Regions from separate parts of the Ferrimonas sp. SCSIO 43195 genome, predicted to be linked through region 3. Evidence: predicted binding sites of a transcription regulator. Region 3 holds the regulator's gene; each other region holds the start of a gene.
The links. The regulator NrdR, encoded in region 3, represses ribonucleotide reductase genes. The targets are predictions, from matches to a motif close to AAACACNANATNTNGTGTTT.
Positions count from the first base shown of each region.

Region 1: the regulator NrdR is predicted to act here: its motif matches at 1,389-1,408, upstream of nrdA (class 1a ribonucleoside-diphosphate reductase subunit alpha).
Region 2: the regulator NrdR is predicted to act here: its motif matches at 2,226-2,245, upstream of nrdD (anaerobic ribonucleoside-triphosphate reductase).

Region 1 is NZ_CP072679.1:2,284,872-2,289,470, reverse strand. It holds gene ubiG (bifunctional 2-polyprenyl-6-hydroxyphenol methylase/3-demethylubiquinol 3-O-methyltransferase UbiG) at 1-533, shown strand, start outside; gene J8Z22_RS10860 (HAD family hydrolase) at 499-1,179, shown strand; gene nrdA (class 1a ribonucleoside-diphosphate reductase subunit alpha) at 1,543-3,819, shown strand; gene nrdB (class Ia ribonucleoside-diphosphate reductase subunit beta) at 3,869-4,599, shown strand, end outside.
Region 2 is NZ_CP072679.1:2,253,492-2,258,090, reverse strand. It holds gene pepF (oligoendopeptidase F) at 1-1,786, shown strand, start outside; gene nrdD (anaerobic ribonucleoside-triphosphate reductase) at 2,283-4,400, shown strand; gene nrdG (anaerobic ribonucleoside-triphosphate reductase-activating protein) at 4,456-4,599, shown strand, end outside.
Region 3 is NZ_CP072679.1:1,052,254-1,056,852, reverse strand. It holds gene ribB (3,4-dihydroxy-2-butanone-4-phosphate synthase) at 1-291, opposite strand, end outside; gene J8Z22_RS05050 (riboflavin synthase) at 305-961, opposite strand; gene ribD (bifunctional diaminohydroxyphosphoribosylaminopyrimidine deaminase/5-amino-6-(5-phosphoribosylamino)uracil reductase RibD) at 962-2,074, opposite strand; gene nrdR (transcriptional regulator NrdR) at 2,081-2,530, opposite strand; gene J8Z22_RS05035 (patatin-like phospholipase family protein) at 2,611-3,756, opposite strand; gene glyA (serine hydroxymethyltransferase) at 3,816-4,599, opposite strand, start outside.

The DNA of each region.
Region 1 (4,599 bases), 1.2 Mb from region 3:
CCAAGGCCGGTGCCCAGGCCACCGGTTTGGACATGGGTGAGGAGCCGGTAGAGGTGGCGCGCCTGCACGCGCTGGAAAGCGAACTGGATATCAACTACCAGTTATGCACCGCCGAAGCCCATGCCGAGCATAAAGCCGGTCACTACGAGGTGGTGACCTGCATGGAGATGCTGGAACACGTTCCTGATCCGGAGTCGGTGATTCGCGCCTGTGCCGCCATGGTCAAACCCGGCGGCCACCTGTATCTGTCCACCATCAACAAGACACCACTGGCTTACCTGACCACCATCGTTGGCGCCGAGCACATCGTTAAGATCCTGCCCAAGGGCACCCACGATTATAAAAAGTTCCTGCGACCGTCACAGCTGATCCGCTGGTGCGAACAAGCGGGACTGCGGGTCACTCACGCCGACGGCGTGCTCTACAACCCCCTGACCGAAACCTTTAAATTGTCCAACCGGATGGACATCAACTACATGATTCACGCGGTGAAACCAGATGAAAACCAAGGAAGTGAAAGCCCTACTCTTTGATCTCGACGGCACCCTGCTGGATACCGCTTTGGATCTTGGCCAGGCCGCCAATGTGGCCCTGGCCCAGTTTGGTTACCCCGGCCTCAGCCGGGAGCAGGCCTACCTGTACACCAGCCATGGCAGCCGCGGGCTGCTGAAGGCAGCCTTGGGAGAGGACACCTTCGAGCGCACCGATATCACGCCGTTGCGTGAGGTCTTGCTGGCCGCCTACGCCGACAACATCAGCGAGCACACTCGCCCCTACGACGGCATCGAACGGATGCTGAGTCTGCTGGCGCAGTTGCAGTTGCCCTGGGGCATTGTCACCAACAAGCCGGAAGGCCTGGCCAGGCAGTTGCTGCAACAGCAGCCGAGCATGGCCGCCAGCGTCAGCCTGGTGGGCGGTGACACCCTGCCGGTATCCAAGCCGCACCCGGCGCCGCTGCTGAAGGCGGCGGACGAGATGGGGGTAGCCCCGGAGCAGATCCTGTATGTGGGCGACGCCGAACGGGACATGGTGGCCGCCAACCACGCCGGCATGATCAGCGTCGCCGCCCTGTGGGGCTACATCAGTCCCGAAGACCGGGCCCACGAATGGCCCGCCAGCCATCGTTGCGATCGACCCGACGATCTGTTTGATCTGGTCCGTGATCTGGCTCAAAAATAGCCACACAAACCGGCGCTGGAAATTTTTTTCCGGTGCCTTTTTTTTGTCGAAAAAGGGGTTGCTTTTCTGTCAGCGCAATGCTGGTGCAGGTTCCACGAAGCTGACCTTTTTTCGGGTACGCTTATTCACACAGTTACCCACAATTTGCTCACATTCGAGGGCCTTGCGCAATCCCCAAAACCGGCTTATCTTGTAGAACATCCCATTGGCGCTACTACATGTAGTGTCCGATAATAAAAAAGAACACTAACGTCGGGGATCGCCGGTCTGACCGGTGATTATCATCTCAAGTACTTACATTAAGGACATGAGACGTGCCTTCAGTCCATTGCGACTGTGTTGTCCGCACGTCGATACTCAACGATGAATAAAAATCTGCTCATTACCAAACGCAGCGGCAAAAAGGAGCCCCTCGATCTCGATAAGATCCATCGGGTGATCTATTGGGCAGCCCAGGATCTGGATAACGTCTCGGTCTCTCAGGTAGAGCTGGCCAGCCACATCCACTTCTTCGATGGCATCGAGACCGAAGCGATTCACGAAACCATCATCAAAGCCGCTGCCGACCTCATCAGTGAAGAGACCCCGGACTACCAGTACCTGGCCGCGCGCCTGGCGGTGTTCCACCTGCGTAAGAAGGCCTACGGTCAATTCGAGCCGCCGCACCTGTACGACCACGTCAGTAAGATGGTGGAGCTGGGCCGTTACGACCAGCACATTCTTCAGGATTACAGCCGCGACGAACTCAATGAGCTGAACGAGCACATCGATCACTGGCGCGACATGGACTTCTCCTACGCGGCGGTCAAGCAACTGGAAGGCAAATACCTGGTGCAGAACCGGGTCACCGGCGAAGTGTTCGAGAGCGCCCAGTTCCTGTACATGCTGGTGGCCGCCTGTCTGTTTGCCAACTACCCGAAGGCCAACCGCCTGGACTACGTCAAGCGGTTCTACGACGCCACCTCCAAGTTCAAGATCTCGCTGCCCACGCCGATCATGTCCGGTGTGCGCACCCCGACCCGGCAGTTCAGCTCCTGTGTGCTGATCGAGTGTGGCGACAGCCTCGACTCCATCAACGCCACCTCGGCGGCCATCGTCAATTATGTCAGCCAGCGGGCCGGCATTGGCATCAACGGCGGCAACATTCGCGCCCTGGGCAGCCCGATTCGCGGCGGCGAAGCCTTCCACACCGGCTGCCTGCCGTTCTATAAGCATTTCCAGACCGCGGTCAAATCCTGCTCTCAAGGCGGCGTTCGCGGCGGCGCGGCGACCCTGTTCTACCCCTTGTGGCACCTGGAAGCGGAAGAGCTGCTGGTACTGAAGAACAACCGCGGCACCGACGCCAACCGCATCCGTCACCTGGATTACGGGGTACAGATCAACCGCACCCTGTATCAGCGCCTGCTGGACGGCGGCGACATCAGCCTGTTTTCCCCTTCGGACGTGCCCGGCCTGTACGACGCCTTCTTTGCCGACCAGCAAGAGTTTGAGCGCCTGTACTGCCAGTACGAAGCCGACAGCAGCATTCGCCGTAAGACCGTTAAGGCGGTGGCCCTGTTCAGCCTGCTGATGCAGGAACGTGCCTCCACCGGCCGCATCTACATTCAGCACGTGGATCACTGCAACACCCACAGCCCGTTCGACCCGAAAGTGGCCCCGGTGAAGCAATCCAACCTGTGCCTGGAGATCGCCCTGCCCACCAAGCCACTCAAGCACCTCAACGACACCGACGGTGAGATTGCCCTGTGCACCCTGTCGGCGTTCAACCTGGGTGCCATCGACAGCCTCGACGAACTCGAAGAGCTGGCGGCCCTGGCGGTGCGGGCACTGGACAGCCTGCTGGACTATCAGGACTACCCGGTACCGGCGGCCGAGCTTGGCTCCATGAAGCGCCGCACCCTGGGGATTGGCGTCATCAACTACGCCTACTACCTGGCCAAAAATGGCGCCCGCTACTCCGATGGCAGCGGCAACAACCTGACCCACAAAACCTTTGAAGCGATTCAGTACTACCTGCTCAAGGCCTCCAACGAGCTGGCCATCGAGCAAGGGGCCTGCCCGGGGTTCAATGAGACCACCTACTCGCAGGGAATCCTGCCCATCGACAGCTACAAAGACGCCATCGATGAGATCTGCGACGAGCCACTGCATCTGGATTGGGACGGCCTGCGCGCCAGCATCGTCGAGCACGGCCTGCGCAACTCCACCCTGTCGGCGCTGATGCCGTCGGAGACCAGCTCGCAGATCTCCAATGCCACCAACGGCATCGAGCCCCCTCGGGGACTGGTGAGTGTCAAAGGCTCCAAAGATGGCATCATGAAGCAGGTGGTGCCGGGCATCGACACCCTCAAGAGCAACTACGAGCTGCTGTGGGACATTCCCAGCAACACCGGTTACCTGCAACTGGTGGGGATCATGCAGAAGTTCGTCGACCAGGCCATCTCTGCCAACACCAACTACGATCCGTCCCGCTATGAGGACAATAAGATGCCCATGGGCATGCTGCTCAAGGATCTGATGCTGGCGTACAAGTACGGCTTGAAGACGCTGTACTACCAGAACACCCGTGACGGCCAGTCCGACGCCCAGAGCAAAGCGGACAGCGACGACGATTGCGCCGGTGGCGCCTGTAAGATTTAACCGCCAGGGCCCCGCTCAGGCGGGGCGCTGCCACGGATAGGACAAGATTATGACCCACAGATACAGCACATTTTCACGGGAAGCCAACAACGCCCTGAAAGAGCCGATGTTCCTCGGCAACCCGGTGAACGTGGCCCGCTACGACCAACAGAAACACCCGATCTTCGAAGAGCTGATCGAAAAGCAGCTGTCGTTCTTCTGGCGCCCGGAAGAGGTAGACGTCACTCAGGATCGCATCGACTTCAATGATCTGCCGGAACACGAAAAGCACATCTTCCTGTCGAACCTGAAATACCAGACCCTGCTGGACTCCATTCAGGGCCGCAGCCCAAACGTGGCACTGCTGCCGCTGGTATCACTGCCGGAGTTGGAAACCTGGATTGAGACCTGGTCTTTCTATGAGACCATCCACTCGCGCTCTTACACCCACATCATTCGCAACATCGTCAATGATCCCGGGGTGGTGTTCGACGACATCGTCGCCAACAGCGAAATTCAGAAACGCGCCAACGACATCTCCAAGTACTACGATGCCCTGATCGACTACACCCAGCGCTATCAGCAGTTTGGCGAAGGCCAGCATCAGGTGGGCAGCGAGCAGTTCACCCTCAGTCGTCGCGAGTTGAAGAAGAAGCTGTACCTGTGCCTGATGTCCATCAACGTCCTGGAAGCGGTGCGCTTCTACGTCAGCTTCGCCTGCTCCTTTGCCTTTGCCGAGCGGGAAGTGATGGAGGGCAATGCCAAGATCATTCGCTTTATCGCCCGTGATGAACAGTTGCA
Region 2 (4,599 bases), 1.2 Mb from region 3:
CAGCGATTCCCAGCAAAACTGGGATCTGTCACCTTTGTATACAGATTGGCAGCAATGGCAACAACAGAAAGACACCCTGACCCGCGACATGAAGCAGTTGAGTCGCTATCAGGGCCAGTTGGGCAACGGCGCAGGCCAACTGGCCGACGCATTGGACCTCTATTATGATCTGGCCAAAACCCTATCCCAACTGTCGGTGTATGCCAACCTTAATGCCGATACCGATCTGCGAAACTCCGACAATGGCGCCAAACGTCAGTCGATGAACATGTTATCCAATCAGTTCGATCAGATCAGCGCGTTTATCAAGCCGGAGCTGATCGCCCTGGGCGATGCCAAGGTCGAGGCGATGATCAACCAGGAGCCGCGCCTGCAACCGTACCGCTTTCCGCTGCAGGACATCCTTCGGGCCAAGGCCCACACCCTGAGCCCGCAGACCGAACAGATCATGGCCGCCACCGGCGCCCTCACCGGCAGCCCCTACTCCAGCTACGCCACCTTTACTAACGCCGAACTGCCCTGGCCTCAGGTGGAACTGGCCGGTGACACGGTTACCCTGAATCAAGCCAACTATGCCAAATACCGCAGCCATGGCGATCGGGCCGTACGCAAGCAGGCGTTCGATCAGTTCTTTGGTACCCTCAGCCAGTACCGCCGCACCATCGCCTCGATGCTGGACGCCAACGTCAAAGCCGACGTGTTCAACGCCCAGAGCCGCCACTACGACAGCGCCCTGGAGTCGGCCCTGGCCCAAGACAACATTCCGGTTGAGGTCTACAGCGCCCTGGTGGACACCACCAACGCCAACCTGGATACCCTGCAACGCTACCTGAAATTGCGGGCTCGCCTGCTTAAGCTGCAGGACCAACAGTATTTCGACATCTACACCCCGGTGGTGAAGGCCACCCGCAACTACCCCATCGACACCGGCATCGACATGATGCTGTCCTCCCTGGCGCCCATGGGCGAAAGCTACGTCAACAACATCCGTACCGGCCTCAAGCAGCGCTGGATGGACACCTACCCTAAGACCGGCAAGCGCTCCGGTGCTTACATGAGTGGCAGCGCCTACGACGTTCATCCTTATGTATTGATGAACTACAACGACGACTACGCCTCGGTGTCGACCCTGACCCACGAATGGGGCCACGCCAACCACTCGGTGTTCGCCAACGCCAATCAGCCATACCCCACGGCCGCTTACGCCACCTTTACCGCCGAGATCGCCTCCACCTTCCAGGAGCACCTGCTGACCGACTACGCCCTGGCCAACGCCAAGGACGACGCCGAAAAGCTGTACTTCCTCGGCCAGACTCTGGAGACCTTCCGCGGCACCTTCTTCCGTCAGACCATGTTTGCCGAGTTTGAGCGGGCGATTCACGAAACCGTGGAAGCCGGTGAGCCCCTGAGCGACACCAAGGCCTCAGCGCTGTTTCTCGACCTGCTGCGTCGTTACCATGGCCATGACAAGGGGGTAATGACCATCGACGAGGATTACGGCATTGAGTGGGCCTACGTGCCGCACTTCTACTACAACTTCTACGTCTATCAGTACGCCACCTCCATCGCCGCCTCGGCCGCCTTTGCCGATGAGGTCCTCAGTGGCGACCGCGCCGCCTACGACCGCTACCTGACGCTGCTGAAATCCGGTGGCAGCGACTACCCTTACGATCTGGTCAAGCGTGCCGGCGTCGATCTGGCCACCGCGGCGCCTTACGAGGCGGTGTTTGCCCGCATGAATCGCCTCATGGATGAGATGGAAACCATTCTCAACCGCCAGCCATAACGCCAATTTTTTGACTGGTCAAAAAGGGAGCAAACGCTCCCTTTTTTTGTTATCAGAATCGAGTTTATTGGATCAGAATGATCACAAAGATCTAACCACAGCCTCAGAGCGCGCCAGCCCTAGGTGTGAATTGGGTTTTCCACAAGCTGAACTCTGTCCACTGAAATGGCGGTGATTAACCGGCTCCAGAGTCAATCACTTTTTTATTACAAAGAAACAGCAGCGGTCGCTGACTCTCTATCCAACACACACAAATTAGAAACACAAGCCAAACAAAGCCGCTACTTAACCAAAACCTGATCTTCGCCAATGGATCACAAAAAACCAACGCTTGCCATTTTTCGCTTGGGTAACTTCTTGATCCGGATCAATTTATTAGCCGCTGTTTTAGCGCCTAATATGCGACGTCCATCCTACATATAGGTCATAATTGAATCGACACACCAATATGTTGTGCCTGTCAAGACCGAAAACACAAATTTAAGGAAATTTTGTCATGCCAGTTGTGATTAAGCGAGACGGTTGCCATGTCCCTTTTGATAGCGCAAGGATTTGCGAAGCTATCAGTCGGGCTGCGCTGGCTGCCGACGTCAAAGACGACGACTACGCAGGGCGGGTAGCCCAAACCATTGAACTCGAGCTGGCGGAGTTGCAACAGGTCAACATTGACGAAATTCAGCAGATGGTGGAAAACCATCTGATGGCAGGCCCGTACAAGGCCGTGGCCCGTGCCTACATCGAGTACCGCCACGATCGTGACATCGCCCGAGAGTCCAACAGCCGCTTGAACCGTGAGATTCGTGGCCTGGTGGATCAGAGCAACGCCGCGCTGCTGCATGAGAACGCCAACAAAGACTCCAAGGTGATTCCGACCCAGCGCGATCTGCTGGCAGGGATTGTGGCCAAGCACTACGCCACCCGCCACATTCTGCCCCGCGACGTGGTCAAGGCCCACGAGAATGGCGAGATCCACTATCACGATCTCGACTACGCCCCGTTCTTCCCAATGTTCAACTGCATGCTGATCGATCTGCACGGCATGCTGACCGGCGGCTTCAAGATGGGCAACGCCGAGATCGACGTGCCCAAGTCCATCTCCACCGCCACCGCCGTCACCGCCCAGATCATCGCTCAGGTGGCCAGCCACATCTATGGCGGCACCACCATCAACCGCATCGATGAGATTCTGGCGCCCTACGTCACCAAGAGCTACGAGAAACACCTCGAGGTAGGCGAAGAGTGGCAGGTGGCCGATGCCGAAGCCTACGCCCGTGCCCGCACCGAGAAAGAGTGTTACGACGCGTTCCAGAGCCTGGAGTACGAGGTCAACACCCTGCACACCGCCAACGGCCAGACCCCGTTCGTTACCTTTGGCTTTGGCCTGGGCACCAGCTGGCAGTGCCGCCTGATTCAGCAATCGATCCTCAAAGTGCGGATGGTGGGCCTGGGTAAAAACCGTAAGACCCCGGTGTTCCCGAAACTGGTGTTCGCCATTAAAGACGGCCTCAACCACAAATCCGGCGACGCCAACTACGACATCAAGCAACTGGCGCTGGAGTGCTCCACCAAGCGGATGTACCCGGACATTCTCAACTACGACAAAGTGGTTGAAGTCACCGGCTCGTTTAAGACCCCGATGGGCTGTCGCAGCTTCCTGTCCGCCTACGAAGAGAATGGCGAACTGATCCACGAAGGCCGCAACAACCTGGGTGTGGTCAGCCTCAACCTGCCGCGCATCGCCATCGAAGCCAAGGGCTCTGAAACCCGTTTCTTCGAGCTGCTGGATGAGCGTCTGGCCATCGCCAAGAAAGCGCTGATGACCCGCATCAACCGTCTGGAAGGGGTGAAAGCCCGAGTGGCTCCGATCCTGTATATGGAAGGTGCCTGTGGTGTGCGTCTGCAGCCGGACGACGACATCAGCGAGATCTTCAAGAACGGCCGCGCCTCCATCTCTCTGGGTTACATCGGCCTGCACGAAACCGTCAACGCCCTGTACGGCACCGAAGCGCACCTGTACGACTCCGAGGAGCTGCGAGCTCGCGCCCTGACCATCGTTGAGCGTCTGCGCGCCGCCACCGACGCCTGGAAAGCCCAGACCGGTTATGGCTTCAGCCTCTACAGCACGCCGAGTGAAAACCTGTGCACCCGCTTCTGCAAGATCGACCAGCGCCACTACGGCGTGGTGGAAGGGGTCAACGACAAGGGCTACTACACCAACAGCTTCCACCTGGACGTGGAAAAGAACGTCAATCCCTACGACAAGATTGACTTCGAGAAGCCCTACCCGGCCATCGCCAACGGCGGCTTTATCTGCTACGGCGAATACCCCAACATGCAGCACAACGTCGAAGCGCTGGAAGACGTCTGGGACTATGCCTATCAGCATGTGCCGTACTACGGCACCAACACCCCCATCGACGAGTGCTACGAGTGTGGCTTTACCGGTGAGTTCGAGTGCACCTCCAAAGGCTTTACCTGCCCGAAATGCGGCAACCACGATCCATCCAAGGTGTCGGTAACCCGCCGAGTGTGCGGTTACCTGGGCAGCCCGGACGCACGGCCGTTCAACGAAGGGAAGCAGGAAGAGGTAAAACGCCGGGTCAAGCACCTGTAGGCATCAGGCAGCAATAACAAAAAGGGGCTGCGGCCCCTTTTTCAGTGAGGCAACCATGAACTATCACACCTACCACAGCGTTGACGTCGTTAACGGCCCGGGCACTCGCTGCACCCTGTTTGTGTCTGGATGCGAACATCAGTGCAAAGGCTGCTACAACCAAAGCACCCAGCGCCTGGACTCCGGCCACCGCTTTCCC
Region 3 (4,599 bases):
GGTGGTTACCCCTTCGGCCGCTTCAATGGAAACGGTGAAGGCGGTGCCGTATTGCTCGGTGTGGCGCGATACCATCGGCGGCAGACCCAGGCGATCACAACGCTCACCACTCATGGGCATGCAGATCAACCCGCGCCCATACTTGGCCATAAAGTTAATGGCGTCGGGAGTCACCGCTTCGGCGGCCATGATCAGGTCACCTTCATTCTCACGGTCTTCATCGTCCATCAGGATAACCATTTTGCCCTGACGGATGTCTTCGATGATCTCTTCAATACTATTCAGTGCCATCTTGCTGACCTTGTTATTTTAAAAATCCAGATTTCGCCAACATCTCCATGGTGATGCCACCGGACTCCTCGCTGTCTGTTGCAGGCTGCATCAATCGCTCCAGGTATCGGGCAATCAGATCCACCTCCAGGTTGACGGTCGAGCCGGGTCGCAGTTCACCAATGGTGGTTTCCTGGACGGTATGGGGGACTAGGGTAAGACGAAAACGATTACCGTCGACTTCATTGGCGGTCAGGCTGATGCCGTCGATGGTGACCGAGCCCTTTTCAGGGATGTAGCGGCCCAGGCCCGCTGGGGCCCGCAGCCAGAACTCAATGGCGCGACCACGGTCGCTGATGCTCTCTACGGTTGCCAGACCATCCACATGGCCACTGACCATATGACCGCCCAGGCGGGTGTTGACGGTAACCGCCCGCTCCAGGTTGACCGACTGGCCCACCGCGTAGTGGGCAAAATTGGTACGGGCCAGGGTCTCTCCGGACACATCCGCCACGTAGCCGTCACTCAGCTTGGCAACCACGGTCAGGCACACGCCATTGGTGGCAATGCTGTCACCCAACTGCACGTCCTCCAGTGGCAACTTGCCACTGGCCACGGTTACCCGTAAATCTTCACCGCGGCGCTCTAACTGGCGCAACTGGCCCACCGCTTCGATAATGCCTGTAAACATCTATGACTCCGCGCGCACCAGGGTCAGGCGCAAATCGGCACCGACCCGGCGAACGTCTTTAAATTGAAATTCGGGCACCTGTGACATGGCGGTTAACTGGGGCAAATTCAAGACCCCACGACCGTCACTGCCCATCATTTTCGGTGCCTGATAGAAAATGATCTCATCCCACAGCCCGGCTTGAACAAAAGCCCCGGCCAGGGTCGCCCCGGCTTCGACCATCAGGGTGTTGATCTGACGTTGACTCAGTTCGGCCATCAGCGCATGAAGGTCCACCTTGCCGGCGACAGACGGCCCTTGCCAACAGGCCACATGCTCGGGCCAGTCGCAGCCATACTCCTGTGTCGAAGCCAGCAGCACCGGCGACTCAATCTGGGTCAATTGCAGCCCGGGTCGCAGCCGAGCCTGGCCATCGATCACCACTCGCAGCGGCTGCGACCAGTGGGCCGGCAAGTTCACCGATGCGGGCAACTGTTCGGGACGCACATTCATCGAGGGGTTATCCGCCAGCACCGTACCGGCGCCGGTAATCACCGCCCCGTGACTCAAACGCATCAACTGAACGTCGCGGCGGGCATCGGCAGCGGTGATCCACTTGGACTCACCGTTGGCCAATGCCGTGCGGCCATCCATGGACGCCGCCAACTTAATCCGAATGTAGGGACGCCCCTTGGCCATGCGGCTGATAAAGCCCGGGTTGAGTTGACGCGCCTGGGCCTCCAATACTCCGGAGACCACCTCAATGCCGGCCTGCTTCAGCATCGACAAACCACGACCCGCCACCTGAGGGTTAGGATCGACCATGGCGGCCACCACCCGACTGACCCCGGCCTTGATCAAGGCTTCGGCACAGGGCGGGGTGCGGCCATGGTGCGAGCAGGGCTCCAGGGTCACGTAGGCCGTGGCCCCCTTGGCCCGCTCACCCGCCTGACGCAAGGCAAACACTTCGGCATGGGGCTCGCCGGCCTTAGGGTGAAACCCTTCGCCGACGATGGCGCCGTCTCTGACCAGCACACACCCCACAGCAGGGTTGGGCCGGGCGGTAAAACGGCCGCGCCGGGCCAACTCGATGGCCCGGCGCATAAAGGAATAATCGTGTTGTGAGCCGTTCATTTATCGTTATTTTTCCAGCTTGGCGATGGCTTCACCAAATTGCGACAAATCTTCAAAGGCGCGGTACACCGAGGCGAAGCGAATGTAGGCCACCTTATCGAGGGCAATCAGTTGTTCCATCACCAGGTTGCCGACCATGTCCGAGCCCACTTCCCGCTCGCCGGTAGCCCGCAGGGCTGATTTAATCTTAGTCAAAGACTGTTCAATCGCTTCTGCCGACACCGGTCGCTTCTCCACCGCCCGTTGAATACCCCGGCGCAGCTTCTCTTCGTCGAAAGGTTCGCGGGTGCCGTCCTGCTTGATCACTCTGGGCATCACCAGCTCGGCACTTTCAAAAGTGGTAAATCGCTCATGGCAGGTCAGGCACTCACGGCGCCGACGAACCTGATGACCTTCGGCCACCAGTCGGGAGTCGATCACCTTGGTGTCCGTCGTAGAACAAAATGGGCAGTGCATGGCGCCTCCGGCAGGTCCCTTTTACCAGGACAGGTAAACTGACTGCTAAGAATACCGGATTTAGGGCTTTAGGTTAACAATCAGGGCGTTTCTTCACAGCTGAGTTTGATCTCCATCCGCTCTGAAGGAGCAATTCGTGACGGATGCGACTGCCAATGGTCCCCTGAGAGGCCAGCATCGACCCCGAGGCGGTACAGCGGCAGCATGTTCTCCGGTCCAAATTGCAAGGGTTCGAAGTCCAATGGATAGCTCTGGGGGATGGCGGCGTAACAAAAACCCATCTGTTTTGCCGCCGCCATGCGATAGACCCGCAGCAAGCTTTCATTGACCCGATACTGGTTGCTGTCATACGCAAACTGAATGCCGTTGGCCAGAGCTTTGCCATTGGAGGGGTGCTGTCGCTGAAACAACAGTTGGTGATTCACCACCACCCATACCCGCTGCTGAGCCCGGGGCGGCAGTCGAAACTGGTCTACCATGAAGGGCCGCAAAAACAGCAAATCCCAGGCGGAATCGTGATGCATCTGATAGTAAGTGCTACCGGCGACGCCGACCGGGAAATAGCGAGCCTCGAAGGCACCGGGAAACGCCGATGCCGCCTGCAACACATCTCGATAGTAGTGGTAACGATCGCTTCGGTCGCTGGCGGCGATGGCACCAAGATCCCAGAACACCGGCACACCGGCATCGGCATTGGTGGTCCCCACGTAGAGTCGCCGCCCCTGACGGTGGCTCGCTGCCACCTCATCAATCATCCCATCGGTGATAAAATGGTCGATCAGCGCCCGCAACTTGTCGCTGTCATACGCCGAACGGCCAAACAGCGCCCCGAACGGGTTGAGATAGCCAACAATGGCCGAGGCCGGTTGTTCGGCATAGGCCTGCTTCAGAGCCTGATCGTACTTCGGCCCCAAAAACGCCACCGTGGCCACCAGGGCGCCAGTGGAGATGCCGGTGACGACCTGAAACCGCGGCCGGTCCCCCCGCTGCTGCCAACCGGCCAACAAGCCAGCATTCCAGGCGCCGTAGGCACCGCCTCCGGACAACACCAGGTGATCCACTCGAGTTTGAGTCAGTGCAATGACCGGCGGTGGATTTGGGTTCGGGTCGGCAATGGCGCCAAAGGGCAGATCCTGTTCATGACCCGCAGGCAGGGGCGCAGGCCGGCTGGCACAGGCTTGCAGACACAGTGCCAGCATTGCCGCCAGCCAGATGTTCGAGGTCATTGTTGTTGCTCCACAAAAAAGCCCATCCTCAGGATGGGCTCAGTATACCGAATCGGCGATTAACGGTAGACAGGTTTAGTACGGCACAGGGCCAGCACCTGCTGCTGCACCCGCTCCACCACGGCTTCGTTGCCGAAGTCATCCAGGATGTCGCAGATCCAGCCGGTCATTTCACGGCACTCGGCCTCATTGATGCCACGACGGGTCAGCGCCGGTGTACCGATCCGCAGACCGGAGGTCACAAACGGGCTGCGGGGATCATTGGGAACCGAGTTTTTGTTGACGGTGATGTTGGCCCGCCCCAGGGCGGCATCGGCGTCTTTGCCGGTAATGTCCTTGTCGATGAGGTCCAGCAGGAACAGGTGATTGTCGGTACCACCGGACACCACCTTGTAACCGCGACTCATAAACACGTCCGCCATCGCCTTGGCGTTGACCACAACCTGCTTCTGATACTCGGCAAACTCCGGCTGCAGTGCCTCTTTAAAGGCGACCGCTTTAGCGGCAATCACATGGCACAAAGGCCCGCCCTGACCGCCGGGGAACACCGCCGAGTTGAGCTTCTTATACACGGTTTCATCACCGCAGGCAGACAGAATCAGGCCGCCACGGGGACCGGCCAGAGTCTTGTGAGTGGTGGTGGTAACCACGTGCGCATGAGGCACCGGGTTAGGATAAACCCCCGCCGCAATCAGGCCGGCAACGTGGGCCATATCCACAAACAGGTAAGCCCCCACCTCATCGGCAATGGCACGGAACTTAGCCCAGTCGATGATGCCGGAATAGGCGGAGAAGCCAGCAATGATCATCTTCGGCTGATGCTCTTTGGCCAGAGCCAGCACC